2 regions of the Halanaerobium saccharolyticum subsp. saccharolyticum DSM 6643 genome follow, and region 2 is predicted to be linked to the other one. Evidence: a T-box and tRNA genes for the amino acid it is inferred to sense, from the RefSeq annotation. Region 2 holds a T-box; the other holds one or more tRNA genes.
What was found. The T-box of region 2 lies ahead of serS (serine--tRNA ligase). A T-box ahead of a tRNA ligase gene usually reads a tRNA of that ligase, here a tRNA-Ser.

Region 1: it encodes a tRNA-Ser, which carries the amino acid that the T-box ahead of serS (serine--tRNA ligase) is inferred to sense. The anticodon was not compared.

Annotation. Positions count from the first base shown of each region.
Region 1 covers NZ_CAUI01000021.1:62,527-79,180, forward strand. Annotated here, with positions in the region: gene HSACCH_RS08745 (DUF2330 domain-containing protein) at 1-520, opposite strand, end outside; gene HSACCH_RS08750 (class I SAM-dependent methyltransferase) at 670-1,278, shown strand; gene nifJ (pyruvate:ferredoxin (flavodoxin) oxidoreductase) at 1,452-4,985, shown strand; gene HSACCH_RS08760 (MgtC/SapB family protein) at 5,128-5,565, shown strand; gene lnt (apolipoprotein N-acyltransferase) at 5,567-6,979, shown strand; gene cls (cardiolipin synthase) at 6,990-8,405, shown strand; gene HSACCH_RS08775 (nitroreductase family protein) at 8,483-9,304, opposite strand; tRNA gene HSACCH_RS08780 (tRNA-Arg) at 9,652-9,728, shown strand; gene tadA (tRNA adenosine(34) deaminase TadA) at 9,769-10,233, shown strand; tRNA gene HSACCH_RS08785 (tRNA-Ser) at 10,220-10,312, shown strand; tRNA gene HSACCH_RS08790 (tRNA-Ser) at 10,372-10,463, shown strand; RNA gene ffs (signal recognition particle sRNA large type) at 10,497-10,763, shown strand; gene dnaX (DNA polymerase III subunit gamma/tau) at 10,831-12,750, shown strand; gene HSACCH_RS08800 (YbaB/EbfC family nucleoid-associated protein) at 12,752-13,060, shown strand; gene recR (recombination mediator RecR) at 13,060-13,659, shown strand; gene guaB (IMP dehydrogenase) at 13,970-15,433, shown strand; gene trxB (thioredoxin-disulfide reductase) at 15,651-16,654, shown strand, end outside.
Region 2 covers NZ_CAUI01000010.1:22,577-39,230, reverse strand. Annotated here, with positions in the region: gene HSACCH_RS04760 (2-hydroxyacid dehydrogenase) at 1-636, opposite strand, end outside; gene djlA (co-chaperone DjlA) at 671-1,438, opposite strand; gene HSACCH_RS04750 (ABC transporter permease) at 1,538-2,308, opposite strand; gene HSACCH_RS04745 (ABC transporter ATP-binding protein) at 2,295-3,215, opposite strand; gene HSACCH_RS04740 (MATE family efflux transporter) at 3,278-4,645, opposite strand; gene HSACCH_RS04735 (hypothetical protein) at 5,046-5,921, shown strand; gene nrdJ (ribonucleoside-triphosphate reductase, adenosylcobalamin-dependent) at 6,033-8,426, opposite strand; gene HSACCH_RS04725 (sugar kinase) at 8,751-9,710, opposite strand; gene HSACCH_RS04720 (sugar kinase) at 9,817-10,839, opposite strand; gene HSACCH_RS04715 (bifunctional 2-keto-4-hydroxyglutarate aldolase/2-keto-3-deoxy-6-phosphogluconate aldolase) at 10,910-11,560, opposite strand; gene HSACCH_RS04710 (cation:proton antiporter) at 11,778-13,058, shown strand; gene serS (serine--tRNA ligase) at 13,186-14,454, opposite strand; T-box leader at 14,561-14,779, opposite strand; gene alr (alanine racemase) at 15,088-16,266, opposite strand; gene ald (alanine dehydrogenase) at 16,235-16,654, opposite strand, start outside.

The DNA.
Region 1 (16,654 bases), on a different contig from region 2:
AACCACGATTAATATAATTATTAATTGTTTCTTTTAATGTTTCAGGAATTTGAGGAGCTTTTTCTCCTTTTTCCTTTAAGTAATTATTGACCCAGTTAACAAAATAATTCTGATTTAAAACTTCAACTACAAGGATATCATGAGATCCAATGACAACTTCTTCTTTAATTTCAGCAGCAGGAGTTTCTGGCATATCGTTTCTGAGCACAGGCTGTCGTAAATCATCAAAAATTTTCTGCATAACAAATTCATTGGCCCTTCTTAGAACATCCCGGCTTGATTTTTTAACCTCAGGTTCAGATGGTAGGGGTAGGACCTGTAAAATTTTGGTTTTTTCTGAAGCATATAATTCAGTTGCCAGGATTAGAATTTCCTCTTCGCCATTCCAGGCGATTAAAGCATCCTGACTCGGTTCAAAAATTCTAACTCCTGGGATATAAGGTATGGATCCCCTGTCAGCAGAAGCAGCTGCTGGTAATAGTAATAAAAATATTAATAATAACAAAATGATTTTTTTCAATTCAATCCCTCCTGTATAAGTATAATTTGTTACTAATATAGTTCTGCACCGGTCCATTTTATTCCTGCTTAAAGGTAAAAACTTAACTTAAAAAAGCAAAATGTTAATATTTGAAATTTGTGATATAATGATTCTAAGAGGTGAGATAAATGGATTTATTTACATTGGCAGCCCCTTTCTTTGATTTAGCAATGAAAATATCCGGTCATCATAAAGTTTTAGTTGAACTTGGTGAAAGAATTAAAAAAGAAGAGCTAAAGTCAAACTTTGAAAAAAAGAATAAAAGTCTGCTTGATTTGGGTGGTGGAACTGGAGAATTGGTTAATCACCTGCCTCAAAATTTAGAGATTACAATAGTTGATCCATCAAAGGCAATGTTAAAAAAGGGGCAGAAAAAAAGCTTTTCCCAACCAGTAAACCATATACTTGCTGATGCAGCAGATTTACCTTTTAATGATGATCTTTTTGATTATCTTATTATTTCTGATGCTTTACATCATTTTAGACGTGTTGAGCCTGCTTTAAAAGAGGCAGCAAGAGTGCTCAAACCGGGAGCAAAAATTTACATTTTGGAATTCGATCCAAGTTCTTTTTTTACCAGATTAATTGTGTTTTTTGAAAAATTAGCAGGGGAACCGGTTAACTTTTATCAACCGCAAAAATTAGTCTCTATGCTTGGCAAAAATGAATTAAAAACTGAGCATGAGTATCTAAATAAATCACTCTATATTATTCAAGGAAAAAAGTCTTTTGAATAGAGAAATATCATGGCTTGGTGAATAGCTTTCTTATTTAAATAATTCTAACAATTCAGAAAGCGAAAAAGTTATAATAAAAGATGTGAAAAATTTGACAGTAGAATTGTAAAGTATTATACTTAAAGAGGAAATAATAATACAAATCTACCTTAATAATAGGAGGGAAAATTATAATGGCAAAACAAATGAAAACAATGGATGGAAACACTGCTGCAGCTCATGTGGCATATGCATTTACTGATGTGGCAGCAATCTATCCTATTACTCCTTCATCTCCAATGGCTGAATTAGTTGACTCATGGAGTGCTAATGGTCGCAAAAACATTTTCGATCAAGAAGTGAAGTTAACTGAAATGCAGTCTGAGGGAGGAGCATCTGGTGCAGTACATGGTTCCTTAGCAGCTGGAGCTTTAACAACTACTTTCACAGCTTCTCAGGGATTATTACTAATGCTGCCTAATATGTATAAAATCGCCGGTGAACAGTTGCCTGGTGTATTTCATGTTAGTGCACGTACTGTTGCTACACATGCTCTATCAATTTTTGGTGATCATTCCGATGTAATGGCTGCTCGACAAACTGGTACAGCTATGCTAGCTTCCGGTAGTGTTCAGGAAGTTATGGATTTAGCTGGTGTTGCTCATTTGGCATCAATTAAATCAAGTATACCTTTTGTGCATTTCTTTGATGGATTTAGAACATCTCATGAGTATCAAAAAATAGAAGTTTTAGATTATGATGATTTAGAAAAATTAGTTGATTACGGTAAAGTTAGTGAATTCAGACATAGAGGATTAAATCCTGAGCGTCCTACAACAATGGGGACAGCTCAAAACCCTGATATTTTCTTCCAGGCACGTGAGGCTTGCAATAGTTTCTATGAGCCAATACCGGATATCGTAGAAGATTATATGCAGGAAATTTCTGAACTTACAGGCAGAGAGTATCATCCATTCAATTATGTAGGGGCAGAAGATGCTAAGTATATTATTGTAGCAATGGGTTCTGCAACTGATACAATTGAAGAAACTGTTAAATACTTAGTTGATCAAGGAGAAAAAGTTGGTTTAATTAAAGTAAGATTATATCGTCCATTCTCCGAAAAATACTTCATGAAGGCTCTTCCAGAAACTGCTGAGAAGATTGCTGTATTAGATAGAACTAAAGAACCTGGTGCAGTAGGAGAACCACTTTATGAAGATGTAAGATCTTTATTCTATGACCATGAAAATCGTCCTGTAATTGTTGGTGGACGTTACGGTTTAAGTTCTAAGGATACAACACCTACTCACTTTAAGGCAGTATTTGATAACCTTAAAGAAGACAATCCTAAAAATGGCTTTACACTTGCCATTAATGATGATGTTACACATACTAATCTTGAACCAAAAGAACATATTAATACTTCTCCAGAGGGTACAGTTCGCTGCAAATTCTGGGGTCTTGGTTCTGACGGTACTGTCGGAGCGAATAAGAATGCAATTAAGATTATTGGTGATAAGACTGATAAGTATGCCCAGGCATATTTCTCTTATGATTCCAAAAAATCTGGTGGTGTAACAGTATCCCACTTAAGATTTGGAGAGCAGCCAATTAAGTCAACTTACTTAATTGACGAAGCAGATTATGTTGCTTGTCATAATGAATCTTATGTAGATAAATTTGAAATGGTACAGGATTTAAAAGATGGCGGAAATTTTGTTCTTAACTGTACCTGGTCAAAAGATGAATTAACTGAGAATATTCCTGCGGAAATGAAAAAATATATCGCTGATCACGATATTAATTTCTACACAATTAATGCTGTAGATATTGCTCAAGAAGTTGGTTTAGGACAGAGAATTAACATGGTTATGCAGACTGCATTCTTCAAAGTTGCAGATATTATTCCTGTTGATGAAGCTGTTGAATATTTGAAAGAAGCTATTCAGAAATCTTATGGTCATAAAGGTGATAAGATTGTTGAGATGAACAATAAAGCTGTAGATAAAGCTCTGGATGCATTAGTTAAGATTGATGTTCCTGCAGAATGGTCTAATGCTGAAAGCGCAGAAGAGAAAGAGGAAGATGACGTGCCAGAATTTGTTAAAAATGTACTCGAAGTTGTTAACGCACAAAAAGGTGATGAATTACCTGTAAGTACATTTGTTGGCCGTGAAGATGGACACTTCCCTCCAGGACTTTCTAAGTATGAAAAACGTGGTATTGCAATTAATGTACCTAACTGGTTAAGTGATAAGTGTATTCAGTGTAACCAGTGTTCACTCGCATGTCCACATGCTGTAATTAGACCTTTCTTACTCGATGAAGAGGAAGCAGCTAATGCTCCAGAAGGATTTGAAACTCTTGATGCACGCGGTAAGCAGTTAGAAGGTTTACAGTATAAGATTCAGGTAAGTCCTTATGATTGTACTGGCTGTGGTGTTTGTGCTGATGTATGTCCTGTTGATGCTTTAGAAATGACTTCATTTGCAGAAATGGCAGAAAAAGAAGCAGATAATTGGGATTATGCTATTGATGAGATAACTCCTAAAGAAGATAAAATGGATCAGTTTAATATTAAAGGTAGCCAGTTCCAGCAGCCATTACTTGAGTTCCATGGTGCTTGTGCAGGTTGTGGAGAAACAGCTTATGCTAAGCTTGTAACTCAATTATTTGGTGATAGAATGATTATTGCTAACGCTACAGGTTGTTCTTCAATCTGGGGTGGATCTGCTCCTGTATCTGTATATACTACTAATGAAGAGGGACATGGACCTGCTTGGGGTAACTCTTTATTTGAGGATAACGCTGAGTATGGTTATGGTATGTTCTTAGCAAATGTACAGATTAGAGCTAAAATTGCTGATCTGATGGAAGAAGCAATTGAACTTGATTTAGATGATAAATTAACTGAATTAATGAAAGAAATGTTAGATAACTATAATGACGGCGAGAAAACTCAGGAAATCAAAAAAGAAATGATGCCTTTACTCGCTAAATATAGTGACAACGAAGTAATTGCGGAGATAGTTGACCGTAAAGAATTTATTACTAAGAAATCACAGTGGATCTTTGGTGGAGACGGCTGGGCTTATGACATCGGTTATGGAGGTTTAGATCATGTTCTTGCCTCTGGTGATGATGTAAACGTACTTGTATTTGATACAGAGGTTTATTCTAACACCGGTGGACAGTCTTCTAAAGCTAGTCCAACTGCTGCAGCTGCTAAGTTTGCTGCTTCAGGTAAGAAGATTAAGAAGAAAGACTTAGGCCAGATGGCTATGACTTATGGCTATGTTTATGTTGCTCAGATTTCTCTGGGTGCTAACATGAATCAGGCTATTAAGGCTATCAAAGAAGCTGAAGCATTTGATGGTCCTTCCTTAGTAATTGCTTATGCTCCATGTATCTCACATGGACTTAAAAAAGGTATGGGCTGTAGTGTTAGTCAGGAAAAAGATGCTGTTAAGTCTGGATACTGGCACTTATTCCGCTTTAATCCAGAGCTTAAAGGTGAAGGAGAAAATCCATTCATTATGGATTCTAAAGAGCCTACCGAAAGCTTCAGAGAATTCTTGCTCAGTGAGGTACGTTTCTCTTCCTTACAGAAGACATTCCCTGAGCTTGCAGAAGATCTCTTTGAAAAAGCAGAAGAAGATGCTGAAGAGCGTTATCAGTCTTACAAGAGACTAGAAACAGCTTATGCTCCAAAGGAAGATGAGTAAATTAGACTCAAAATAAATATAAGATTAAAGATAAAAGACCAGCGGGACGCCGCTGGTCTTTTTATATAGTGTAAAGGTGCAGGGTTAAAATAAAGGATTTTAAATAAATTTGTATAAGTATATTATTATAGATTGAATGGAGGTGTCTATTTTGATTTTAGACTGGAATGGAATTATGAAGTTAATTATAGCGGCTATATTAGCATCTTTGATTGGTTATGATAGAGAAAAGCAAAATAAGGCTGCAGGAATTAGAACAAATGTAATTGTTGCTGTTATTTCTTGTGTAATTATGATTTTATCAGTTAAAGTTGCACAATCTAGCGGTTTAATTGACGGAGTTGAAGGTGATCCAGCTAGACTGGCGGCCCAGGTTGTCAGTGGGATTGGGTTTTTAGGTGCAGGAACTATTATTAAACAGGAAGATAAGATAGAAGGATTAACCACAGCAGCCAGTCTTTGGGGAGTTGCTGGTTTGGGTTTAGCAGTGGGTTATGGTTTATATGATATTTCAATTGCTGCAGCTTTAATTATTTTTATTAGTTTGCGAATAGCGCCTTCTGTAAAGAAGCGAATGTAACATGGGGATTATTTTAACATTTTTCGCAGCAGCATTACTAACGACGGCAAACTATTATCCTAATTTATATTTTTTAAGCTGGATTGGATTCCTACCATTTTTATATTATCTTTATAATATTAAAGAAGGTGAACTAGACTATAAAAGTATATTTTTTAATGGTTGGAATCTTGGCTTTTGGATTTTAGTTTTTACTGCTAATTTTTTATATCATTCAATCAAGTTATATACAGGATCTTCATTTTTTTTAATAATATTAATTTTGCTTTTACTATTTTCATTAATGTCCTTAATATACCCAGTGTTTTTTCTGATATATTTTTATCTCCAGCGAAATCTATTTAATAATAATAAATTCAATCCTTTTCTTTTTGCACTCTGCTGGACTACAATGGAAATGATTCGTTATTATTTGCTAAGCTTTTTTCCGCTTGGCAATTTATCTTATACTCAAGCAGAATTTTTAAGTTTTATTCAATTGGCCGAAATAGGTGGAATATGGATTGTAAGCTTTATTTTGGTCTTTGTTAATGGTCTGCTTTTTCAATTTATATTTCAAAAAAAATTTAAAGATGTGTTTTTTATAGTAATCTTATTTTTAATTATCTTTAGTTTTTCTAATTTTAAAGAACAGCAGTATTTGCAAAAGATCAAGGCTAAAAATGGATATCAAAATATTGAAGTTGGAATTATTACAACTAAGATTGACCAGAATAAAAAATGGACCCTAAAACAATTAGATCAAAATATAGAACTAACCTTAGGTGCACTTTCAGATTTGAAACAGGCAGAATTAATTATCGCTCCAGAAACAAATATAACCTTTGATTTTTACGCTGATAAAAATTATAGAAAAAAATTTTTAAAGCAAATAGCAGCAGAAGCTGAAAGTCCTATTCAGATTGGTTCTTTAGCTGGAAGAGATTCAAGTAAGGGTCGCTATAATAGCTCTTTTTTAATTTCAGAGACTGGAGAAATAATTTCTCGTTATGATAAAAAACTTCTTCTTTATTTTGGTGAGACCTATCCATTTTTGGAACTGTTAAATAGATTTACTCCATATAATTTCTCTTCTCTCAATGCTGGTGAAAAAGAAGTTTTATTTAAAACCAAAAACTTAAAGTGGAAAACAGTAATTTGTTCTGAAATACTTTATCCCTCATTTGTTAAAGCTAAAGCTGCAGAATTTGAATTTATAGTAAATCAAACAAATGAAGCCTGGTTTAATAATAACCGATTATTAAAAAACATAATGTGGCAGGCAGCAGTATTTAGAGCTGTAGAAAATAGAGTACCTGTCATAAAAACAGGCAATTATTCTTATAATGGGATAATTTACCCTTCTGGGGAATATAAAAAAGTACTTTCGAATAAAAATTATCATTTATTTAATCTAAAAATTATGGAAAAGTGAGGATAAACTTATGAATTTTTTATCATTTATACCTACAGGTATAATAATTTTAAATATAATTTTTATTATTTTATTGATCTTTTTTGAGAGAAAAGATCCTACTGCAACTTGGGCCTGGCTTTTAATTTTAACTTTAATTCCTGTGCTTGGTTTTATTCTTTATTTGTTTTTTGGATTGACTCCGAAAAAACGAAAGGTTTTTCAGAGAAAGCAGCAGGCTGATACATTAAATAATAAAGTTCAATATGTTAATTTTTATTTAGATCAACAAAAACCTTTTTTTGACCATTTAGAACAAAGTATAATGAGAATAGCTTTTAAGAATGAGCTGCCTTCAGAAATGGGATATAACAAGCTAAAAATTTATAGTAATGGGAAGGATAAATTTAAAGATCTTTTCCATGATTTAAAAAATGCAAAAAAATTTATTCATGCTAATTATTATATTATTAATGATGATCAGCTGGGAAATAAGTTTATGAGAATTCTGGCTAAAAAAGCAGAAGAAGGAGTAGAGGTAAGATTACTTTATGATAAAATGGGTTGTAGAGATCTATCTCGGTATACACTCTTTAATTTAGAAGACTCTGGAGTTGAGGTTGTTTCATTTGCGCCTTTTGTATTGGATATAAACTATAGAAATCATCGCAAAAACTTAATAATTGATGGAGAAATTGGGTATCTTGGCGGGATTAATATTGGAGATGAATACCTTGGGTTTTCAGATCGTTTTGGAGAATGGAGAGATACACACCTTAAAATCATTGGAGAAAGTGTTAAAAGTCAGCAGTATCGTTTTTTATTAGATTGGAAGTTTGCTTCTGGTAAGGATCTTTTGGAAGAAGAAAAATTTTTTCCAGAAAGTAAAGTTAAGGGGGATTCTGCTATCCAGATTGTAAGTAGTGGTCCCGATTCTAGGGAGGCAGAAATTAAGGCTATGTTTTTGAAAATGATTTATGAGGCTGAAAAGACAATTTATATTCAGACACCATATTTTATCCCTGATCAATCAATGTTAGAAGCATTAATAATTGCTTCACGTTCTGGAGTTGATGTAAAAATAATGATTCCTGATCGTGGTGATCACCCATTTGTTTATGCCGCAAATAACTCTTTTGTAGGACAACTTTTAGATGCTGGAGCTCGCTGTTATCGCTATACTAAAGGTTTTCTACACAGCAAAACTATTTGTATTGATAGTCGGGTGCTTTCGATTGGTACAACAAATATGGATGTGCGTAGTTTTAAGCTTAATTTTGAAATTAATGCTTTTGTTTATGATAAAGAAAAAGCCAAATATCATGATAATTTATTTAAAGAAGACCTGGAATTTTCTAATGAAATAACTAAAGAGGAGTTTGAAAATAGAGGCTGGACAATGAAATTGAGAGAATCTGTATCTAGATTACTTTCACCAATATTATAAAAAATAGAGTCAATAACATTTAAGGGATAGCAATTTGATCAAATTGCTATCCCTGTAACTTTGTTATAAAAATAAAATTATTTCCAATTGATATCAGCTTCTTTTCTTGGGACAGTTCTAAAGTACTTTACATCCGGATAGCCGATAACCATTGCTGTTACTATTTCTTTATTACTTTTAATTCCGAGAAATTTTCTAACTTCTTCTTTGTCTTTTGCTCCTCTTAAGGTGAAACCACTAAATAATACACCTAGATTTAAAGCATTTGCCATTAATTCCATATTAGAGGAGGCTAAAGAGCCATTAATACTAGAATTAGCTGAAATAACAATTACAATTGGAGCGTTAAAAAATAAACGGTCGTTATGTACAGATTCATTTTGATAATCTTGATACATTTGCATCCACATTTCAGCATACTTTTTAAATTTCATTGTCTCTGGTCTTAGGTTATTAAGTATTGATTTTCCTTTTTTATTTAAATTTTTTAATATTAGTTCTCTAAATTTATCAATTTCATCTTTAACTACTGTAAAAGAGACGTCTTGTTGGTTGCTGCCAGTTGGGGTAAAGCGGCCGGCTTCTATTATTTTGATTATTTTATTTTCTTCCACATCTTTTTCTTTAAATTGTCTAATAGACCTTCTAAATTTAATAAAATTTAAGAGATTATCTGCAGATATTGAAAATTCTTTTTCCTTATATTCTTTTACTTCGTCCATATTGTATTCCGAAGTAGTGACTGCATTTACAGGGCAGATAGCAATACAGTGCCCACACTTAAAACAATTTTCATTTTTGATTTGAGCTTTTCCTTCGACCATTATAATATCATTTACTAAACAATCATCAAGACATTTAGAACAGCCAATACATTTTTCTTTATCTACTTTCATCATTTCAAATACCACTCCTACTATTTTTATTTCTCCAAAAATGAGCATTTATGTAATTATGTGATTTTTAGTATACTAATGTTTACAGATTCTGTCAATGAATATTAACTAAGTAATAGCGAAAATTAGCGTGAGACTAGATACTGCAGCTGGTCTCAAAAAACCCGAGCATTACATTTTGCAAATCTCCTAATTCGAGATGAGAAATTAAAAAAAGTCCTTGACGAAATAAGCTTATACTGTTATAATAATAATCGTCGTCTGAAACAATCAGCCGTTCACTTGCTGTTGTTTTAAGGTTTTAAACCCCAAAAAGGGAAAGATCCTCGACATAATAAATTTTACAGCGTGCGCCCGTAGCTCAACTGGATAGAGCGTCTGACTACGGATCAGAAGGCTAGGGGTTCGACTCCTCTCGGGTGCGCCATTTTAAATTTTTTTAACTTTTTATTTTCAGGAGATATTCTATGGAAGATGATATAAAATATATGAAAATGGCCCTGGCAGAAGCCAGGAAAGCTTATCAAAGAGCTGAAGTTCCAATTGGTGCAGTTGTTATCTGTGATGATAAAGTTGTTGGCCGTGGGTTTAATCTCCGGGAGCAAACTCAGGATCCAACTTCTCATGCCGAAATGATTGCTCTGAGAGAAGCAGCTAAAAATGAGGCTAGCTGGCGCTTGGAAAATTGCCAGCTTTATGTGACTTTAGAGCCCTGCCCAATGTGTGCAGGAGCAATTTTACAGTCAAGAATAAAACGTCTTGTTTATGGAGCCAGTGATCCCAAAGCAGGAGCTGTTAATAGCCTTTATCAACTATTAAATGATGAGCGTTTTAACCATCAGGTTGAAGTTGAGGCAGGTGTAATGAAGAAAGAAGCAGCTCAGCTTTTAAAAGATTTTTTCCGTGATTTAAGAGAACGGAAGGATGGGTGAGTCTGGCTGAAACCGCTTGACTCGAAATCAAGTAGGCAGTTTTACTGTCTCGAGGGTTCGAATCCCTCTCCTTCCGCCATTATATTTTATCCATATCATTCATAGATTATATATATAAATTTTCAAAGTATAGATTACGGAGAGGTGTCCGAGTCTGGCTTAAGGGGCCCGCCTGGAAAGCGGGTGTAGGCTTTCACCTACCGAGGGTTCGAATCCCTCCCTCTCCGCCATTAAAAATTTTATAATTTTTTACTAATGTTTGGCCGTACTAAATGGGGCGGTAGCGGTGCCCTATAACCTGCAAACCGCTATAGCAGGATTGAAGCCGTGGCTGAGGATTTTTTCTTTCAGGGTCTGGCCCTGATAAGTAGTGTTGACAATTGGGTCTCGCGCAATGAAGTCTTGTGAACCCCGTCAGATCCGGGAGGAAGCAGCGGTAAACAAGTCGCTTCATGTGCCGCGAGGGTGCCTGGTTCGAGCCAACTGTCAGGGTAACGCCTGGGAGAAAATCTTCGAAACACGGTGTGCGGCCAATTTTTTTTAAACACCCGGAATAGGGTGTTTTTGTTATATAATACTATTTTAGAGGTGAAAAAAATGTCCTTTCTCTCTCTGTATCGAAAATATAGGCCAGAAAATTTTAATGATCTGATTGGACAGGATCAGGTTAAACAGACTTTAAAAAATGCTTTAAAAAATGACAGAGTAGCGCATGCCTATCTTTTTGCTGGGCCTCGCGGAACTGGTAAAACTTCCACAGCAAAAGTTTTTGCTAAATCACTTAATTGTGCTAATCCAAATGCAGACCATGAACCTTGTGGTGAGTGTAATTCCTGTCAGCGAATTGAAAAGGGTAACTCTCTTGATGTAATTGAGATTGATGCTGCTTCCAATCGGGGTATTGATGAAATTAGAGAATTGAGAGAAAAGGTAAAATTTTATCCTGGTGAAGGCAAATATAAAGTATATATTATCGATGAAGTTCATATGTTAACTAAAGGGGCTTTTAATGCTCTTTTAAAAACTTTAGAAGAGCCTCCAGAAAGTGTAGTTTTTATTTTGGCAACAACTGAGCCTCATGAAGTTATTACAACAATTATGTCCCGCTGTCAGCGTTTTGATTTTACATTATTAACTTTAACTAATCTTAAAAAACGTTTAAAATATATTTCCGATTCAGAGGGTTATGAAATTGATAAAGAGGCGCTTGATATTTTAGCTCGCAGTGCTCGAGGAGGGATGCGAGATGCAATTAGCCTTTTAGATCAAGCCATTTCCTTTAGTGATGGTCAGCTAAGTGCTGCAGAAGTTACTAGAATGTTGGGGAGAATTAACAAATCAGATTTAAAGCAATTTTTAGTTCATTTAAGTAAAAAAGAAAGTCAAAAGGCTTTAGAATTATTGAATAAGCAGTTGGAGTCTGGACTTGGAATAGAAAGATTTAGTGATGAATTAATAGAATACTGTAGGGAATTACTTTTGATTAAAGAATGTGGGATTGATTCTGGTATTCTCGAATATTCACGCAGTTATTTAGAAGAAATTGCTTCTATAGCTGCAAATTTAAGTACTAAAGAAATTACAAATATTATTGACGAATTTGCATCCTTAAAAGAAAAATTACGTTCCAGTGCAAGACCCCGTTTACAATTGGAGATAAGTGTTATAAAATTAAGTAGTAGAGAAAGTAGTAATAGTTTAGAAGCGAGGCTTTCAGAGCTTGAGTTTAAATTAGATAATATATTAAACAGCAGAGATGATTCTAGTTTTAAAAAAGAGCTTAATCTTAAAAAAACGGAAGCTGTAGCTAACAGTGATCGAGGTAAACAATCAAAAATAAAAGAAGAAAAAATAGAATCTAAGAACGAAAAAGTTGAAAATGAAAAAGATATTAAAACAGATAAAAAAGCAAAATCAGCAAAAATAGAGAAGCCAGTCAAAACAGCAAATAATGCTGGTCTTAGTCTTAAACATGTTAAAGAAAACTGGGCTAAAATTTTAAATGAAACCAAACAGCTAGATATTTCTGTACAGGCCCTTTTAAGAGAAGGAGCACCAACAGCTGTAGACAATAAAACAGTTATTGTTTCTTTTCCTGAAAGTAAGAAATTTCATTATAAAGGAGCTGCTTCTAATAAAGCTTTAATTTCTAGAGTTTTAAGGAATGTTTTAAATGAGGCGGTAGAATTAGAGCTTCAACTTGGAACTAAAAAAAAAGAGTTAAATGACAAAATAGACGATAAGCAAAAAGATGATCTTGATTTAGTTGAAGATAGCAGTTCTAAAAAAAATCAAAAAATTGATAAGATGGATAGAGATAATAATGAGCAAAAAAATATTTTAGATGATGCTCATACAGCTAAAAATAGTTTAGAAACTAAAACACCAGCTTCTCAAATTACTGAAAATCAAAATGAGCTTGCCGGTGATTTAGATATAGAAAATTTGGCCAGAGTTTTTTCTGGTGAGATCATTGAAGTTGATCAATCAATTTTGGAAAATAGAGGAGGAAATTAATATGAATATGCAAAAAATGATGAAACAAGCACAAAAGATGCAGGCTAAAATGGCTAAAGTACAGGAAGAATTGGAAGAAAAGACACTTGAGGCGACTGCAGGTGGTGGCGCTGTTAAGGTAGTAGTTAATGGAAAGCAGGAAGTCGTTGATCTTCAGATTGATCCTGAAGTAGTTGATCCAGATGATGTAGAAATGTTAGAAGATTTAGTTCTGGCAGCTGTTAATCAGGGTATGCGCGAAATTCAGGAAATGGTAAATGATGAAATGGGTAAAGTAACTGGTGGAATGAATCTGCCAGGAATGCCTTAATGAATCCATATCCTAAACCAATGGGGAAATTGATCGGCGAGCTGAGTAAACTGCCTGGAATAGGGCCTAAAACTGCTCGTCGTCTTTCTTTTTATATATTGGGGCAGCCTAAAAATGATGTGAAAAATTTAGCAGATGCATTAATTGAAGCGCGCGAAAAAATCAATTACTGTTCAAACTGTAATCACTTAACTGAGGGTGATACCTGTACTTTCTGTCAATCTGAAGAGAGGGATAGAACATCAATTTGTGTTGTTGAAAGCCCCCGAGATGTTGTAGCCATGGAAAAGACAGGTGAGTATAATGGTCTTTATCATGTGCTGCATGGTGCTATTTCACCGATGGATGGAATCGGACCAGATGAAATAAAAATTCGTTCTTTGATTCCTCGTTTAGAAAAAGATAAAGTTACAGAAATTATAGTAGCAACTGATCCTAATGCAGAAGGTGATGCTACTGCAATGTATCTTGCTAAACTGATTAAGCCTTTAGGAGTAAAGGTAACTCGTATAGCACATGGAATTCCTGTTGGGGGAGATTTAGAATATGCAGATGAAGTTACTCTTTCTAAAGCCTTAGAAGGAAGAAGAGAATTATAAAGTTCAGCTGCCGGTTTCCGAACTAATTAATAGTAAATAATTAAGCGATCACCCGTCATTTCAAATTTGAGATGGTGGGTATTTTTTAATAGCTAAATGATTAATATTTGGAAATTAATGGTTCCTCAAACAGTAGGTGTAAGCTGCGCTTGACATTTATTCAGTACTTTGTTAAAATACTTAAAATATTAGATTGTTATTTCATATAATAATTATCCATCTATTTCATTTTATTACATATAAATATATTAAGTAGTTCTTAGTTCATAATTTTAAGTATTAATTTTCACAAAACTCTAGGAGGTTGGTTATGGAAAAAATAATTAAAGAAGGCTTGACTTTTGATGATGTTCTGCTGATTCCTGCAGAATCAAATGTAGTTCCAAAAGAAGTTAGTACAAGATCTAAACTGACTGATGATATTTATTTAAATACGCCTATCATTTCTGCCGGGATGGATACGGTGACTGAAGGTGATATGGCAATTGCGATGGCTAGAGAAGGTGGACTTGGTGTAATTCACAAAAATATGCCTATAGAGGCTCAGGCGGCAGAGGTTGATCGTGTAAAACGTTCTGAGAGTGGAGTAATAGTTGATCCTTTCTTTTTATCTCCGGATGCTTTGATAGAAGAAGCGGAAGCTTTAATGTCTAAATATCATATTTCAGGAGTGCCTATTGTTGATAAAAATGAAAAGTTGCTTGGGATTTTAACAAATAGAGATCTTCGTTTTGTAGAAGACTATAAGCGCCCTGTTTCCGAAGTAATGACAGAAGAAGAACTTGTCACTGCTCCAGTTGGTACTGATTTGGAAGGAGCAAAAGAACAGTTAAGAAAACATAAAATAGAAAAATTACCAATCGTAGATGAAGATGGTATTTTAAGAGGATTAATTACTATTAAAGATATAGAAAAAGCGAAACAATATCCAAAGGCTTCAAAGGATAAACGCGGAAGATTGCTGGCAGCGGCAGCAGTAGGAACTGGAAATGATACTGATGCTAGAGTAGAAGCTCTTGTAGAAGCTGGAGTTGATCTTTTAATAATTGACACTGCTCATGGACATTCTCAAAATGTTCTAGATGTGGTTAAGAAAATCAAAGATAGATATCAAGAGCTTCCTATAGTCGCGGGTAATGTAGCAACGGCGGAAGCAACTGAAGCTCTAATTAAAGCTGGGGCAGATGTAGTCAAAGTAGGTATCGGTCCTGGTTCAATCTGTACTACTAGAGTTGTAGCTGGTGTTGGAGTTCCTCAAATAACTGCAATTAATGATGCTGCAAAAGTTGCTAAAAAGTATGGTAAGACAGTTATTGCTGATGGTGGAATAAAATATTCTGGAGATATTGTTAAAGCGATATCTGCTGGTGCCAATACTGTAATGATTGGAAGCTTGTTAGCAGGTACAGAAGAAAGCCCAGGAGAACTAGAAATATATAAAGGTAGAAGTTATAAAGTGTATCGCGGCATGGGCTCAGTCGGTGCTATGAAACAAGGAAGCAAAGATCGCTACTTCCAGGAAGATGAAACTGAATCAGAAAAATTTGTGCCTGAAGGAATAGAGGGGAGAGTCCCTTATAAAGGTACATTAGCAGAAACTATTTATCAGATGGTCGGAGGATTAAAATCTGGTATGGGTTATTGTGGGACTCCTGATATTAAATCCTTAATTGAAGATTCAAAAATGATTAAAATTTCTGCAGCAGGACTTCGAGAAAGTCATCCTCATGATGTAAAGGTAACAAAAGAAGCCCCTAATTATAGTGTTGATTAAAGAATTAAATTAAAGATTTTGTTTTTAACTCTCTGTTTTTTATTGGCAGAGAGTTTTTTAATACTTCTTATTTTTTTTAGATTAAAAAGTTTTGTTGTAAGTTTAACAGAAAAATAAGGGCAATAGTATTAAGATTATATTTGTAAATTGGAATATAAATTCAAGTTATAATAAAATTCTAAATTGTTATCAAAGTTCATAACAGGGGGAATTAATAATGAACGATAAAAATAGACAGGAAGAAAATTTGATTATTATTGGTGGTGGCCCGGGTGGTTTATCTGCTTCAATTTATGCTGCGAGAAATGGAGTTGCACCACTAGTATTAAATGGTCCAGAGCCAGGAGGACAAATAACAACAACATCTGAATTAGAAAACTATCCAGGTTTTCCAGAACCAATTGGTGGTTTTGAGTTAACTCAGCAAATGACAGAACAAGCAGAAAATTTTGGTGTTCGCTTAAAATATGAAAGTGCAGAAGAGGTTGATTTCTCGGGAGATAAATTTACTGTTAAAACAGAAGGTGGAGAATATATAGCTGATTCTATTATCATTGCAACTGGAGCCGAACCTAGAACTTTGGGGCTAGAAAAGGAAGACAGTATGAGAGGTAATGGAGTTTCCTACTGTGCAACTTGTGATGCAGCATTCTTTAGAAATAAGGAAGTAGCAATTGTAGGTGGTGGAGACACTGCTTTATGGGAAGCAACTTTTCTGGCTAAGTTTGCAGCTAAAGTTTATATTATTCACCGCCGCGATAAATTTAGAGGCGCTAAAATTTTAGGTGACAGAGTTAAAGATAAAGAAAACATTGAAATTCTCTGGGATACAGAGGTTGAAAATATTAAAGGCGAAAAGAAATTTGAAGGAATTCGTATCTTCAATAATAAAACAGATGAGGAAAGAGACCTTGATGTAAAAGGACTTTTTATTGCCATTGGACATAAGCCGCGAACTGAATGTCTTAAAGGCCAGATTGAGCTTGATGACCATGGTTATATTTTAACAGATAAAAAACAGCACACTAATATTTCAGGAGTTTTTGCCTGTGGTGATGTTCAAGATCCAGATTATAGGCAGGTTGTTATTGCTGCTGGTTCGGGAGCTAAAGCAGCAATTGAAGCCTCGGAATATATTGAAGAAAAAGAAAATTCTTTCCCTGCAAAAGAAGTTAAGATGAAAAATCATGCTGCAGGAGATGAAGCTAAAGATTCTTCAGA
Region 2 (16,654 bases):
AGTTGAATCTTTGAGTGGAACATGCAGACTGACTATATCACTTTTCTGCATCAGTTCAGGAATTGGCAGATATTCTACTCCAAGTTCTTCTCCAGCTTGATGTTTTTTATGATTATCAACTAGAATATTACAGCCAAAGGCATCTGCAATCCGAGCAGTCTTCTGACCAATTGAACCAAAACCGATTATGCCAAAGTTTTTGCCGGCCAGTTCATTTCCAATTAGACCAGCTCGAGTTTTTCCAGCTCTAACTGCAGTATTAGAATCATTAATCTTACGCATTAAGTCAATTGTCAAACCAAAAACGAGTTCAGCCACAGCCTGATTTGCATACCCAGAAGAATTGGAAACTAAGATATCATTTTCGCGGCAGGCATCCATTGCTATGTGATCAAAACCGGTAAAAGCAACTGAAATCATCTTTAAATTTTTAGCAGAATTGATTACTTCTGCAGGTAAGGGCTGATTGGCTATAATTAAAATGTCAGCATCTTCTGCTCTTTTTACCATTTCTTCATTGCTCTCTGCTCTAGCAGAATAAGCAATCAGCTGATGACCCCCAGCTTCAAGTGTCTGCCTGTATTCTTCAATTTTAAGCATAGAAATATTAATTGGTTCAATCATCACTATTTTCATTATTTTCACCCCTAAAAATATAATAAGTATTTAATTAAGCTGTTTTATGTTCTTTTATTTTTTCATAAGCATCATTAATTTTTTTGAATTCCTGCTCGGCAAAATCTACAAATTCTTCCGGTAAACCCTTACCAATTACATTATCCGGATGAAATTCTTTTGCCTTTTTCCGATATTTACGCTTAACTTCCTTAAAATCAGCCTCAGGTGAGCATTCCAATATTTTATAATATTTTTCTAAGTCAGCTGTTTCTACATATTGAGATCTGATGCTTTCATACTGACTATCATTTAGTTTAAAAATTCTTTTAGCTTTCTTAATATATTCTTCTTCTTTATGATGAAAATCATCATCTGCTACTGCAACCTTCATCAATAAATCAAACATCCCTAAAACAAGAGTCTGTTCACTTTTAAAATTATCATAAAACTGCTGTGCATATTCTGTAAAACTATTATTTTTTCTTTTAGCCTCATCAAAAATTCTAATTGCTAATTCGCGAGCATCTCCCTGCAGCTTAAGCTCATTTTTAATAAAACGATCAATAGTTTTTATCTCAGATCGACTGACAGTACCATCTGCTTGTGCAAACTTAGCCAACATTGAAAAGATACTAGTAAAAAAGATAGTTTGCTTTTCTTCCTGTTGATTCAAATTGTTTTTCTGCTGCTGTCCAAATTGACTCGAAGCAAAATTATTTTTATCAAAATGATTACCAATAGCTGCCCCAATCACCGCCCCTAAAGGGCCACCAAAAGACCAGCCAACTGTTCCTCCAAGAATTTTACCCATCCAGGCCATTATTATAACCTCCATTTAATTAGATATATTAGTACTATTTTAACATTCATCAATAAATAAGACAATTAACACAAATAACAAAATATCGACTTTAATTCATTAACTCTTAACCTTATAACCAATCTTAAATAAATAAGTAACTAATGATAACAAAATAATCACCAAACTACTGATTACTAAAGCCGAAAAAGCTGGTGTAATATCAGACTGGCCGACAAAAGCATAACGAAAAGCATCAACCATATAAAAGACCGGGTTGAATAAAGATACCGTACTCCAAATTCCCGGCAGTCCCTTAACAGAGTAAAAAACTCCGCTTAAAAAAGTCAATGGGGTGATAAAAAAGTTAGAAAAAATAGACACGTGATCAAACTTTTCCGCCCATAAACCAGCAACTATTCCAAAAAGAGAGAAAATTGAAGAGACTAAAAAAGCAAAAAATAATGCTAGAAGCGGATGGGCAACTGCTCCCCCATAAAAAAATGTAGCTACTAAATATGTTACACTACCCACTAACATTCCCCTAACCATTCCTCCAATCATAAAACCTAAGGTAAGTTCAATATAAGAAAAAGGGGCCAGTAGAAAGTCAATTATTATCCCATTATACTTTGCTCCAATTAAAGATGAGGAAGTATTGGCAAATGAATTCTGAATCAAACTCATCATAATTAAACCAGGAACAATAAAATCAATATAAGGTATTCCATAACCGGCAACCTCCCGATTCTGAAAAGAATACGAAAATATAATTAAATATAAGCCAGTTGAAATTAAAGGAGCAAATATAGTTTGAATCGCAACTTTAGAAAATCTTGCAACTTCTCTTTTAACTAAACTAAAGAAAGTGATATTATTAATTGTCGTCACCTCCTAAATTAGTTAGCTTAATAAAGACATCTTCCAACTTTGCACTTTCAATATCAATATCGACAATATCTAGATTCAAAGCATTAATTTTTCTCATAATTTTATCTAAATCTTTTTTTGCTGTTTCAATTTCAATCTGTCTTTGATTATTGTTCAGTTTAAAATCAATTTCTACCAACTCTTCTTCTAATCCATGAACTGCATCAGCAAATTTGATCTTAATAATCTTTTTATCTATAGAATTGATCAAACTTTCTTTGCTGTCAACCTTGACAATTTTACCTTTATTCATAATAGCAATCCGATCACAAAGTGCCTCCGCTTCTTCTAAATAATGGGTAGTTAAAATAATTGTCTTACCTTCTTTATTTAGCTGAATTACATAATTCCAAAGGCTATTTCTTAACTCAACATCAACTCCAGCTGTTGGCTCATCTAAAACAATTATTTTTGGGTCATGAACCAGTGCTTTAGCAATCAAAAGTCTTCTCTTCATTCCACCTGATAACTGTCTCGGTCCTATTTCGGCTTTATCAGCTAAACTCAAAGCTTTCAGTAATTCATCAATTTTTTCACTATTATCTTTAATCCCAAAATAACCGGAGTGCATTTCGAGAGTTTCGCGAACAGTAAAGTAAGGATCAAAAGTTATTTCCTGTGGTACAATCCCTAAAGACTTTTTAGTTTCTCTATAATTATCAATAATATCCTTGCCTAAAACTGTGACTGTTCCCGAATCTTTTTTCACTAAACCACCTAAAATTCCAATCAAAGTGCTTTTGCCGGCTCCATTAGGACCCAGCAGGCCAAAAAATTCACCCTCTTTAATATCTAAATTTATATCATCTAATGCCTGTAAATTACCATATGTCTTATTTATATCTCTGATTTTTATTGCTGTAGACATTTTTTCCTCCTTCTATCTCCCAAAATATAGAGAGCTTCTATTTTTATCTATTATCTTCTATTTTAGACTTCTTCTCTCATTCTGTTCATTGATTTTTTAATAGTAGCTATCAACCAGCTGATCATAATTACAAAAGAAATTGATTCAGCAATTGGAAAAGAAAACCAAACAGCGTCCAGTCCAAAAATTTCGCCTAAGATATACATCCCAGGAACTAAAAGAATTGCCTGCCTTAAAAATGTTATGGCAAAACTTGGCATTCCTTTGCCAACCGCCTGAAAAGTTGCTACTCCAATAATATTTAAAACCATAAAGAAATAAGATAAACTTACTTTTTTCAAGGCGCCAATTCCGATATTTAAGAGTTTAGGATCACTGTTAAATAATTTGATAATAGCACCTGGAAACAGTTGAAAAATTATAAAACCAATCACACCAAAACTTAAAGCTGCTAAATTACCGACTATAATAGTTTTTTTCATACGTTCCGGGTTATTATGGCCAAAATTATAGCCAACTATTGGTAAATAACCTTGTGTTAGGCCAAAAACCATCATTAAAAAGAAAGACTGCATTCTAAAAATTAACCCCATGACAGCAATGGCAGTAGAATTAAAGGCTCCTAAAATTAAATTGATAAATACAATTGACACACTAAAAAGCAGGCGGTTTGCCATTGCTGGAATACCAATATTATAAATTTCCTTTATAATTTGAAAATCAAATTCGAAATCCTCTAATTTTAAAGTTAATTCATTTTTATCACTAAATAAAACAAAAATAATAAATATACCACCAATAAATCTTGAAAACACAGTTGCATAAGCAGCCCCAGCCACACCAAGCTGTGGAAATGGACCCAGACCAAAAATTAAAAAAGGATCAATAATCATATTTAAAACTGCACCAATAATCATGGTCATCATTGGTAGAAATGTATTGCCCTCTCCCCGCAAAATATAGTTAAAAGTAGCAGGAATAAAGATTGCAATCGAACCAGTTAAAATAATATTAATATACTGATAACCTAAATCTATTAAAATTGGATCATTAGTAAATAGTCTGACTATATTTTCTGAATAAAATATTCCAAGTAGACCACCCAGAATTCCATAAATAATAGCAATAAAAAAAACATGTTCTGCTACATTGTTAGCGCGACAATTATCCCCTTTCCCTAATAATCTTGAAATCAGTGAACTGGTTCCCACTCCTGTTCCAACACCAACTGCGATTAAAAACATTTGAACTGGAAAAGAAATAGATAAAGCAGATAGAGCATCTGTACTTAAACGCCCTACATAAATACTATCCACTATATTATACATAGCCTGAATGAGCATACCAGCAATTGCGGGTGCTGATAACTTAAAAAGTAATTTTACTATCGGCTCCTCACCCATTCGACTTGATTTTGATTTAAGTACCATTTTAACCCTCCATACGCTCTTAAATTTAATAAATCTCCTTTTACTGTGCTTTTTAAATTCACACTATTTTAATTTTAGCATTTATATGAATATAACACAATTATTTGCTTAACAATAGCAGATATTATTTCAAAAGAGCTTTAAAGATATTTCAAGTCTCTTCATTTGTTAATAAGTATAATATTCTAAATACTTTGACATTGATTATTTAAAGTGATAAAATTTATATAGAGAAGTAGAAAATAGATATTGATTATTTTCATTTAAATATATGTTTATAAATAACTCAAAAACATAAACAAAATAAAAAATGAAGGGAGGGCTATGTCTTTTTTGAAATTATTCTAGAAGTAGGTATTTCTTAAAAACTCTTTTATATCAAAAAAAAGGAGGAATAAGAATGGGTATTACTTTGAACTTAGTTCTTGCTGCTTTTGGGGGAGGCGCTTTCGGAGCTGCTTTAGGTGCATTACCTGCATTTATCTTCTGTGGTTTTGCTGTAATGGCTGGTGAAGCTCTAGCTCTGGCAACTGGTGGAGGTGCGATTACTGGCTCCATAGGTTTTGGTACTTTATTTGGACCTCATATTGCTTTTGCCGGTGGCGCTGCCGCAACAGCTTATGCCGGACAAAAAGGTAAACTCGATGATGGTGCTAATATTTTAGCCCCATTGTATGGAATTAATGAAAACTGGGATATTTTAATGGTTGGTGGTATCTTTGGTATTTTAGGTTTAGTAATTAATCAATTCTTTGCATCTATTGGCACACCTACTGATACAATTGCTTTAACTGTAGCAATTTCTGCACTCATTCATAGACTTGCTTTTAGTAAAACAGGTATTTTTGGTACTTATGATCCGGATAAAAGTGATTCGCGCTGGAAACCACCAGCAGAAATTGCTTGGTTACCCTGGCAGATGAATTTTTCTCAACTGCTTGCTTTAGGACTTAGCGTTGGTTTGGTTTCTGGATATATTACTATTGTTACTGGCAGTAAATTTATTATGTTTGGTATAACAGCCGCTTCTTTAATTATTTTGGAAACAAAAGGTAAAGGACCTGTTACCCACCATATCGCATTTCCAGCTGCAGCTGCAGCAATAGCTACAGGAAGTGTTATTTGGGGAGGCATCTTTGGTATATTAGGTGCATTTATTGGTGAGTTTTTTGCCCGTCTATTCTACGACTGGGGAGATACTCACATTGACCCTCCTGCCTGTACAATCGCTGTTTTAATTACCACAGCAATGCTATTTTTAGGTTTTACATTTTAAATGATATAAAAAAACTCCCGGCTAAAAAAACAGCCGGGAGTTTTTTCAATTAAAATATTATTTTCTGTTATAATTAATCAATAATTTAAATATTAATTTCATAAAAATATTTTATCTTACCGGACAAGCGCCAGTCTCACAAGAAGCATCATCTATTTCTCTTTCTAAATACTCAGTTTCATACTTAGAAACTAAAGAGGGATTAAATCTTTCCATTTCTTCCACCCGCTTATTATATTCTTCTTCAGTGATTTCTTCATAAGGCATTAAATCGTAAAAATTATCATTATAAGAAATGAATGAAATACCTACAACACTATTCCAGTTTTCCCACAGCCATTCTTCTACATCTTCCCATTCATCATCTCGTACATGAACAGTAATTGAGGCATTATGATCAACATAATTTTCCATAAACATCTTATATGTTTCTAACTGATCAATAGCATCCACATCTCCTTTAACCTCCCCTTCAGGAGCTTTAACAGGAAATTCAACAACAAGTGTTTCTGGATCATCTGGATTCTGACCAACTTCTGGATTAATAGGATAATCTAATTCTTCGCAGACACGGGCCAGTGGATCAGAAGCAGAAATTCTTACTCTGCGTACATAATAAGCACTATGAGAATAATGAAGACCACTAGAAACTGTTGGCATCTGAGTTTGAGTCCCTTCAGGTTTAACAGTTGTAATTAATTTAGGCTCATTATCTCCTACCTCTTTTGCAATTTCTCTACCAGCTTTATGAGCAACTTCTTTCAGTTCTTCTAATAATTCAGCTTCTTGAGCTTCATTTAAACCTGCAGCATTTTTCATATCCTGCCAACCAGTTAAAGAAGTTCCAATTAATCTATCTCTTTTATTAATCTGATCCCATTCTGGTAGTTCAAATTCAATTAAAGCCATTCTATAGCCAGACCTAGCAGAAAGTTTTTGAGCTTCAAACATTCTTTCCTTCTCAATATTACCTTCTTCATCAACAAAAGCCATTACATTTAAAGAAGTTAAGTTACAAACTCCTCTGGAATCTAATAAAATTTCTGCACAGGGATTAACCCCCTTGAAATTCTCACGACGGCGGCTACCTTCGACAGCATTAATAAATCCAGGTTCTCCACTAAAGCGCATCTGTTTAACATGCCATTTTAACTGTTCCTTAGAAGGTTTTCCTTCGTAGAAAATACTATTATTGCTCATTTGACGGTGAGATATTTCCTTGTTGATAACCCATTCGTCATCTTCTTTTACATACAGATTACTCTTAGCCTGAGCTATTTCCTTATCACCTTCACTAAAGAGACAGATTTGGGATGAACGCCTAACTCCACCAGATACTACATTTTCAGCAACAATATTTGCTAGATCCATAGCGTCAATTGGTTTCAATTTAACGCGATTTATCTCGTCAAGATCTCGATCCGGCTTTTCTTTCAATAATTTATCTATCTTAGTAAACATTCTCTTTAAGCTCTGATGACCAGAAGCTGTACCACCAAATGTTTTAAGCTTTTCCCCTTTAGGACGAACTGAATCATAATTAAAGATAATTCTTTTTAAGGGGCGATAAGCATGGTTTACTAAAAATTTGAAATAATATTCTAAAGACTGAATCCATCCTTCTTTAGAATCACCGACATTAACTGTTACTACATCATCTTCATCAAAATCAAAATCTGTATATTCCCTTCGTTCATCTTTTTCTACAGGTTCATAATATTTATGAATAACTTCAATATCAGTTCTTATTTTTGGCAACTTCTCTACGTCACGAGGAAGTACGCGAAAACCAACTCCTGATCCGATCATCAGCAAATAAAAAAGGTCCTGATAAGCTTTAAAGCTATCAATAACTGTAAATGAGCAGTTGTAATTGCTCATTCCATATTTTTTGGATGACTCTGTAGAAGCTGTCCAGAGTGTACGCCCTGCTAAAAAATTCCTTAGATTATATACGTTATCATAAAGTTTTTCTGCTTCTTTTTTAGTAGTTGGAGCTAAAGAACAGTTATATTCTACAGCCCTTTTTACTGTTTCCCACCAGTATTCGCGGCGCTGCTCTTCTTCTAACCAACGTGAATATGTTCTATAATAAATAAATTCTCCGAGTTCTGTCGGAAAAGGATTGGGTTGGTGTTTATATTTACTCAAAAATTCGTTTGTTAAAAGTGGATTTTCTTTTTCCTTTTTTCTGGATAATCTCGACTGCTGCCTTTTATTTCTATATAAAATATAGGCTTTAGCTGTTGTAACATAGGCAGCCTTCATCAATTTTTCTTCTACCAAATCTTGTATTTCTTCTACTTTTGGCACCTGATCTTCATTATAAAAGTCTAATATCAGATCTGATTCTACATCTAAAGCTACTTGTTCTGCATCATCTTCAGTTGTTGTATCTTCGCCGGATTCAATCATAGCTCTATAAATAGCCTTGGTTATCTTATCTCGACTATAAGCTACTTCTCGACCATCCCGCTTAATTACCGTCATATCAGATTTACTCAAAATAAAAACCTCCTTAAAATTAATTTAATCTAGAAAAATAATTATAACATACTAATGTTTAAAATGCATTTATAATAATGTTGATTAACTTGATTGATTATATATTAAATGACAAATTTAAACAAAAACTATCTTATTGGCTGCTAAATAAAACAAACAATTTATAAATAAATATTTATTGACCTTTAATTAGGTCTATATCTATTATTATAAGATTAGTAGAGTAATTAATCAATTAAAAAAGACAGAAAAATTATTTAAGATACTAATTATTTTTTCTGTCTCCAATTTAATACTTTATATATTCTATTTTAATAATCTAAATCATCTGTGTATTTCTTCTTTTTTTCCCTGATAAATCTCAACCTGCTCCCAGGTGGGTAAGCCTTCTATATCACCTTTAACTGTAATACATAAGGCGCCAACTAAATTAGCAAGTTCAACCGCTTCCTGAATCGGTAATTCTCTTAAAAGTCCAGTAATCAATCCAGCTGCAAAGGCATCTCCTGCACCAATTAAATCAACTATATTATCCACACAATAAGGTTCAACATGTTCAATCTGATCACCCTGATAATATAAAGCACCTTCTGCTCCAATTTTGAGTACTATCAGAGATCCTGGTTCCATCATTTCGTAAAATTCCTTAATAATCTCTTCTGGATCAGACTGTCCAAGCAGAATTTCTCCTTCCTCAACTCCCGGCAGCAAAACATTAACCTGAGGGATAATTTTTAACATGACTTTTTTCATTTCTTCAATAGAATCCCAGAGTTTCAGCCTTAAATTAGGGTCAAAAGAAATTTTTAAATTGTTTTCTCTTGCTACCTGCAGAGCTTTAAAAAAAGCCGCCTGAGCACTCTGACTTAAAGCCGGTGTAATTCCAGTTAAATGAAGGTGCCTGGCATTTTTTATATAGTTCTGATCTATATCTTCTTCAGTCAGACAGCTGGCAGCAGAATTTTCACGGTAATAAAAAACCTTGGGCTCTTTAGTTGTATGCATTTCTTTAATCAGGATCCCTGTTCTGTGCTCTTTATCTCTTTTAACCTGAGAAACATCTACTCCTTCACCACGTACAAAAAATTCTACATAATCACCAAGTGGATCTTTCCCCAGTTTACTGATCCAGCCAGAATTAAAACCAAGCCGCTTAACCCCAATTGCAACATTAGATTCTGCTCCCGCTATATATTTGGAAAAAGTATTTAAATATTTTAGTGAACCTACTTCATTTGGTGCCATTGCTGCCATTGTCTCTCCAATAGTAACAAGATCAATCATTTTAAATCACTCCTAAAAAATAAAGATTTGCCATTAATGCTAAATTTGAAAAAAAGGCCACAGCCATAAACTGCAGCCTTTCTATTTGCTTAGAATTATTAACTATTTATCTCTTAACTCTACCAGAAGCATTTCCACCAGCTAGAGTTTCTACTTCTTTAACACTTACATGGTTGAAGTCACCAGGTATTGACTGTTTTAAAGCAGAAGCAGCAGCACCAAATTCAGCAGCTTCCTGAAGCTCTTTTCCAGTTACTAAAGAATAGATTAAACCACCAGCAAAAGAGTCTCCTCCTCCAACACGGTCAATAATAGTGATCTCATATTTAGTTGACTGGACAAAGTTCTCGCCGTCAAAGAGAATAACTAACCAGCCATTATTAGAAGCACTGTGGCTAATTCTTAAGTGACTTCCTACTAATTCTAAGTCGAAACGATCGATTAACTGTTTTGCAACATCTTTGTAACCTTCAACATTTAAGTCGCCACCGGTAATATCCGAACCACTCTTGATATCAAATACCATTTCAGCATCTTCTTCATTAGCAATTACAACATCAGTATATTCCATTAAACCTTCCATTACCTGACCGGCTCTTTCTTTACTCCAGAGCTTAGCCCGGTAATTTAAGTCACAGCTGACTTTGACTCCGTGCTTTTTAGCAGCTTTAACAGCTTCTAAAGTAACATCTGACATTTTTTTGCTTAAAGCAGGGGTAATTCCTGTGTAGTGGAACCAGTCTACATCAGCAAAAATTTCTTCCCAGTCAAAATCTGCATTCTCAGCTTCAGCAATTGCAGAATGAGCTCTATCATAAACTACATTAGATGGTCTCTGACTAGCACCATTTTCGCAGTAATAGATTCCTAAACGGTCTCCACCGCGAGCAATGTAATTAGTATCAACACCAAAGCGGCGTACTTCGTTTAAAGCAGCCTGACCGATTGGATTATTAGGTAACTTAGTCACAAAACGAGCGTCTAAACCATAATTAGCTAAAGATACAGCAGTATTTGCTTCTCCTCCACCATAAATAACATTAAATGTGTCAGCCTGAATAAAACGCTGATGATCCGGTGGGGTCAAACGCAGCATAATTTCTCCAAATGTAACAACTTTTTTAGACATAATATAAAAACCTCCTGATAATTTTTGAATGAATTTTAGTTATTCTTTAAGTTTGTTTTTGAAATGAGATTTAAGCCATTTCTGCTCTGGCTTCTTTAATCAATCTAATAAATTCTTTAGCAGTTTCTGTTACTTTTTCATAATCACCAGTTTTTGCACCTTTACTTAAAGAACTACCTACACCAACAGCTAAACTACCAGCTTTAATCCAGTCTTTAACATTATCTAAACTAACTCCACCAGTAGGCATCAAAGGTGCATGTGGTAGAGGGCCTTTAATCGCTTTGATAATCTTAGGTCCAAATAAAGTTGCTGGGAAAATCTTAACTATATCTGCACCATATTTCATGGCCTTAACAACCTCTGTTACACTCATTGCACCAGGCATAACGGCCTTCTGATAACGGTTACACATCTCAATTGTTTCTTGATCTAAAGAAGGGGAAACAATATACTCTGCTCCAGCTAAAATACAGGCACGAGCAGTCTCTGCATCTAAAACAGATCCTGCACCAATTAAAATTTCATCTTTGCTGTATTCATCAGTTAACTGTTTAATTACATCAACAGCACCTGGGACTGTCATTGTGATTTCAATCGCATCAATACCACCTTTTTTTACAGCTTCAGTAATTTTTAATGCCTTTTCTGCATTTTCAGCTCTAACAACAGCAACAATTCCGGTTTCCTCAACTCTTTTTAAATCTTCAACTTTACTCATTAAATAAGCCTCCTCTATTTTGTTTCTAATAGTAAAACACTGTTTTATTTATATCTTATTAATATTATTCTAGACTCAAAACAAATTTCCTTCTTTTTTTTAAAAAAATTATAAATTTCATAAGAGGATAAATTGTATTGATATAGAAATTAATATTAGACTATCATTATAATAATTGAGATTATAAAGTTTTAATTTAATAAAATGGGGTGATAAAATGGGGATTAATAATCTATCAAATTTGATAGATGCTCACAAATGGTTTTTTAATGTTCAGGCGGGAAATAAAATATTATATATCACTGCCCTGTTAATTTTGTTAGCGCTTATTATTGTTCTAATTACAAAAAAATTAAGAATACCCATTGTAGTAGGCTATGTGTTTTTAGGTATCTTGTTAAGTGAAGACCTTATTACCCCTCTTCCTTTTTTAAATAAGTTACAGAAAGAATGGTATTTTTTTGTGATTGATAGTTTTGGGTATCTAACTCATATTGCTCTAGGATTTATAGCCTTTAGAATCGGAAGTGAGCTTACAATTAAATTATTCAGAAGATTAGGAAAAGATATTCTGGTAATAGTTATACTTCAGACACTAGCTGCTTTTAGCTTAGTAACTTTATCTCTTTTTACTCTAGGACAGCCACTATATATATCATTGCTTTTAGGTGCCATTGCTTCTGCTACAGCACCAGCTGCAACAGTAATGGTTCTAAGAGAGTATAATGCTAAAGGACCTTTAACTTCTGTTATAATGGCAGTTGTAGGTATAGATGATGCACTTGCTTTAATTATCTTCAGTATAATTGAACCGATTTCACTATTAATTCATAAGGGGCAAACCGAATTAACAATTATTAAAACAATTGGAATACCATTAATTGAAATAATAGGTTCTTTAATTATTGGGTTGATTGTTGGTTATATGGCTCAATACTTTCTCACTATATTTAAAGATAGAACAAAAAAAATTCTAATTTTAATTACGACAATTATGGGCGCTTCCGCACTTTCAATTTATACTGGTCATTCACCATTAATTACTAATATGGCTGTAGGCTTCGCCTGTATAAATTTCACTGATAAAAATCTAGAAATATCTGATTATTTGGAAATAATAACTGTACCTTTATATGCAATGTTTTTTATTCTTGCAGGTACAGAGATTAAGTTTACAGGATTAAAACCAGACTTTTCTTTGATAACCTTTACCTATATAATTGCAAGAATGATTGGCAAAATAGGTGGAGCCTCTTATGCTGCTTATTTAGTCAAAGCTCCGAAAAAGATCCAAAAATATGTAGGCTTTAATCTTCTGCCACAGAGTGGAGTTGCAATTGCTATGGCTTATACTATACAAAACCAGTTTGCTACTGACACTTCAACCCTTATTTTTAATGTTCTACTCTTTACTACAGCATTTACAGAAGTAATTGGACCTCTTGCAACAAAATATTCAATTTCTAAAGCAGGAGAAATTGAAACTGAAGCGAGTTGATATATAATTTAAATTATATTAATTTAATATTTTCATATAAAAAATTCATTTAAAAAAACGGCTTAAGCCCTTTAGAATTTAGGTGCTTAGCCGCTTAGATAATTTTTTGATTTTATTTTTATTTTACTTATTTAATAATGTCAGTTCCCATAAATGGTCTTAGTACCTCAGGTACTGTAACTGTTCCATCTTCATTCTGATAGTTTTCTAAAATCGCGGCTACTGTTCTTCCAATAGCCAGACCTGATCCATTTAAAGTATGAACAAATCTTGTACTTGCATCCGGCTCAGGACGATATCTAATTCCTGCTCTTCTTGCCTGAAAATCTTCAAAATTTGAACAAGAAGAAATTTCTCTATAAGTATCATAGGCAGGCATCCAGACTTCTAAATCATAAGTTTTAGCAGAAGAGAATGTTAAATCACCAGTACAAAGACTTACAACTCGATAAGGAAGTTCTAATTTCTGCAGTACATCTTCTGCATCAGCTGTTATTTTCTCTAATTCATCATAGGAATCTTCTGGTTTAACAAATTTAACCATTTCTACTTTGTTGAATTGATGCTGCCTAATAATTCCTCTTGTATCACGCCCATGTGCTCCAGCTTCAGCCCTAAAACAAGCACTATAAGCAGTCAAATATTCAGGAAGCTGCTCAGCATCAAGAATTTCATCTCGATAAAGGTTAGTTACTGGCACTTCAGCAGTTGGAATTAAATAATAATCTAAACCCTCTAATTTAAACATATCTTTTTTAAATTTTGGCAGCTGCCCAGTTCCGGTCATACTATCTGCATTAGCAATAAAAGGTGGAAAAACCTCTTTATAACCATGTTCATCTGTATGCAGGTTAAGCATAAAATTAATCAGTGCTCTTTCTAGCCTCGCACCTGCACCTTTAAGAAAGGTAAAACGAGTACCAGTTACTTTCCCACCTCTTTCAAAATCTAAAATATCTAAATCTTCACCAATATCCCAATGGGCTTTATCTTCAAAATCAAATTTTCTAGGCTCTCCCCATTTTCTAACTTCTTTATTATCGTCTTCATCTGTACCGACAGGCACACTTTCATGTGGAATATTTGGAATGGCTAAAAGCAAATCATTTAAATTTTCTTCTACCTCAGCTATTTTTTGATCTAATTCCTTAATTCTAGCAGACACATCCTGCATTTCTGAAATCAAATCAGATGCATCTTCTCCGTTTCTTTTCAACTCACCAATTTTATCAGAATTAACATTACGCTTATGCTTTAACTGCTCTGCTTCGTATAAAAAATCACGTCTTTTATCATCAAGTTCTTGAAACTTATCAATTGGTGATTCCATATCTCTCTTCTTCATAGATTCTTCGACTATTTCTGGATTTTCTCTTATAAATCTCATATCTAACATTTTATAATTCCCCCTCTTAAAATTATAGTGCTTTAAAATTAAAGATAAATTTTATGAATTTAAATTTAGAGATAAATTAGCTTAAAAACAAAAAAACTCCTCCCCAGAAAGGGACGAGATATCTCGTGGTGCCACCCTAATAACAGCTATTGCTGCCTCTTATATAGTTTTAACGGACTCACCCGGATCAGCATAGTCAATAAATAATTATTTTTCTGCATCACAGCTCCAGACTGGATTCAACTTTTAAACTGGCTGATTTTCAGCAACCATCAGCTCTCTAAATCAGTTTTAAAAATTTACTAATGTCCTTCAACACCTTTAAATAAATGGCTATAAAATTGTTGTGTTAATTATATTACACCAGTTTACTAAAATCAAGTAGTTTTTGTGATTCACTTTTTCTATTTTTAAAAATAAGTAAATTAAATGAGATCAGGCATTTTCCAAATAACAGAACCTTATTCTACTGATGCTTCCAGTATGGACATTTATAATACAAGCAGTAGAGATAAAGAAATAAGTGTGACTGCTCATTTAGTCTTTTCAATAAATTAATAAGTTCAAAGGTGTGGACTCAAAAATCCACACCTTTACTTCATTATTAAAAATAATTTATTATCAAAAAGATTATTAATTTTTCAAGTAAACCCTTTCTAAATTACGATCAAGATTACATACTATTTCATAATTAATTGTTGAAGCTAGCTCAGCTATTTCTGAAGCAAGTATTTGATCGTCACTCTGTCTGCCAATCAATACAACTTCATCACCAATTTCTACATTCTCAATATCTTCAATACTTACAATTATCTGTCCCATACAAATTCGTCCTCTAATAGGTGCTCTTTTACCATTAATTAAAACTTCTCCTTTATTAGATAAAAGTCTTGGATATCCATCCTTATATCCAACAGGTAAAACTGCAACTTTCTCCTTAGAATCAGTCTTATAAATTGAACCATAACTAATAGCAGTATCTTGCTCTAAATTCCTAATTTGCACAACTTTTGTTTTAAAACTTAAAATAGATTTTAAATCAACTTCATTATTTAATTCTTTTGAAGGTTTTAGTCCATAAAGCATAATCCCTGGCCTAACTAAATCTAGGTAACTAGTTTCTAAATCAATAACAGCAGCACTATTAGCAATATGTTTTAATTCTATTTCAAAATTAGACTTTTCAAATTCAGCTAAAACTTTATTGAATTTACTTAGCTGTTTATAAGAATAACTTTTATTAGCTTCATCTGCCCTAGCAAAATGAGAGAATATCCCCTCTACTTTTAGCTGTTTTAAATTTTTTAGTTTATTTATCAATCTTTTTATATCAGAATTTAAGAAACCAATTCTTCCCATTCCCGAATCAATTTTTAAATGAATTCTGATAGTTTTATTGAATTCAGCAGCAATCTTATTTAAACCCGTTAAAGTTTCAAAGCTGGCAACAGTTTGAATTAAATTTCCCTCTAAAATATCTTGATATTGTGTTTCTAAAACTTCAGCAAGGACTATAATGTCTTTCTTAATACCAGCTTTTCTAAGTTCCATCCCTTCATCAGGACTGCCAACACAAAAATAATCTGCTCCTAATTTTTCTAATTCCTCTGCTATTTTAACTGCTCCATGGCCATAAGCATCTGCTTTAACTACAGCAGCAATTTTACTAGAATCTGGTATTTTTTTTCGAATTATATTATAGTTATTTTCAAGTGCATCTAAATCTATTTCAATCCAGGCAGGTCTGCTTGAACTTAATTCCATCATTTTACCTCCGTCTTTAATCGTTTTTCCATTCAGCAAGTAACTCATCAATATTTAGATAGTTTTCTGCAAAAGTTTCGGCAACTGCCTGACAAATTATTTCGCCTTGATAAATATTTAAACCTAAAGCAAGAGAATAATCATTTAACATTGCCTTCTTATAACCCTGAGAAGCTAATTTTTTAATATAAGAAAGTGTTGCATTAGTTAAAGCAAAAGTTGAAGTTCTAGCTACTGCTCCCGGCATATTAGCAACAGAATAATGAATCACTCCATATTTGGTAAATACTGGATTGTCATGAGTTGTCGGATAAGTTCCTTCTATACAACCACCCTGATCAATTGCAACATCAACTATTACAGAACCCTCTTTCATTGTTTTTATCATTTCTTCTGTAACAAGGTTGGGAGCTTTAGCTCCAGGAATCAAAACTGC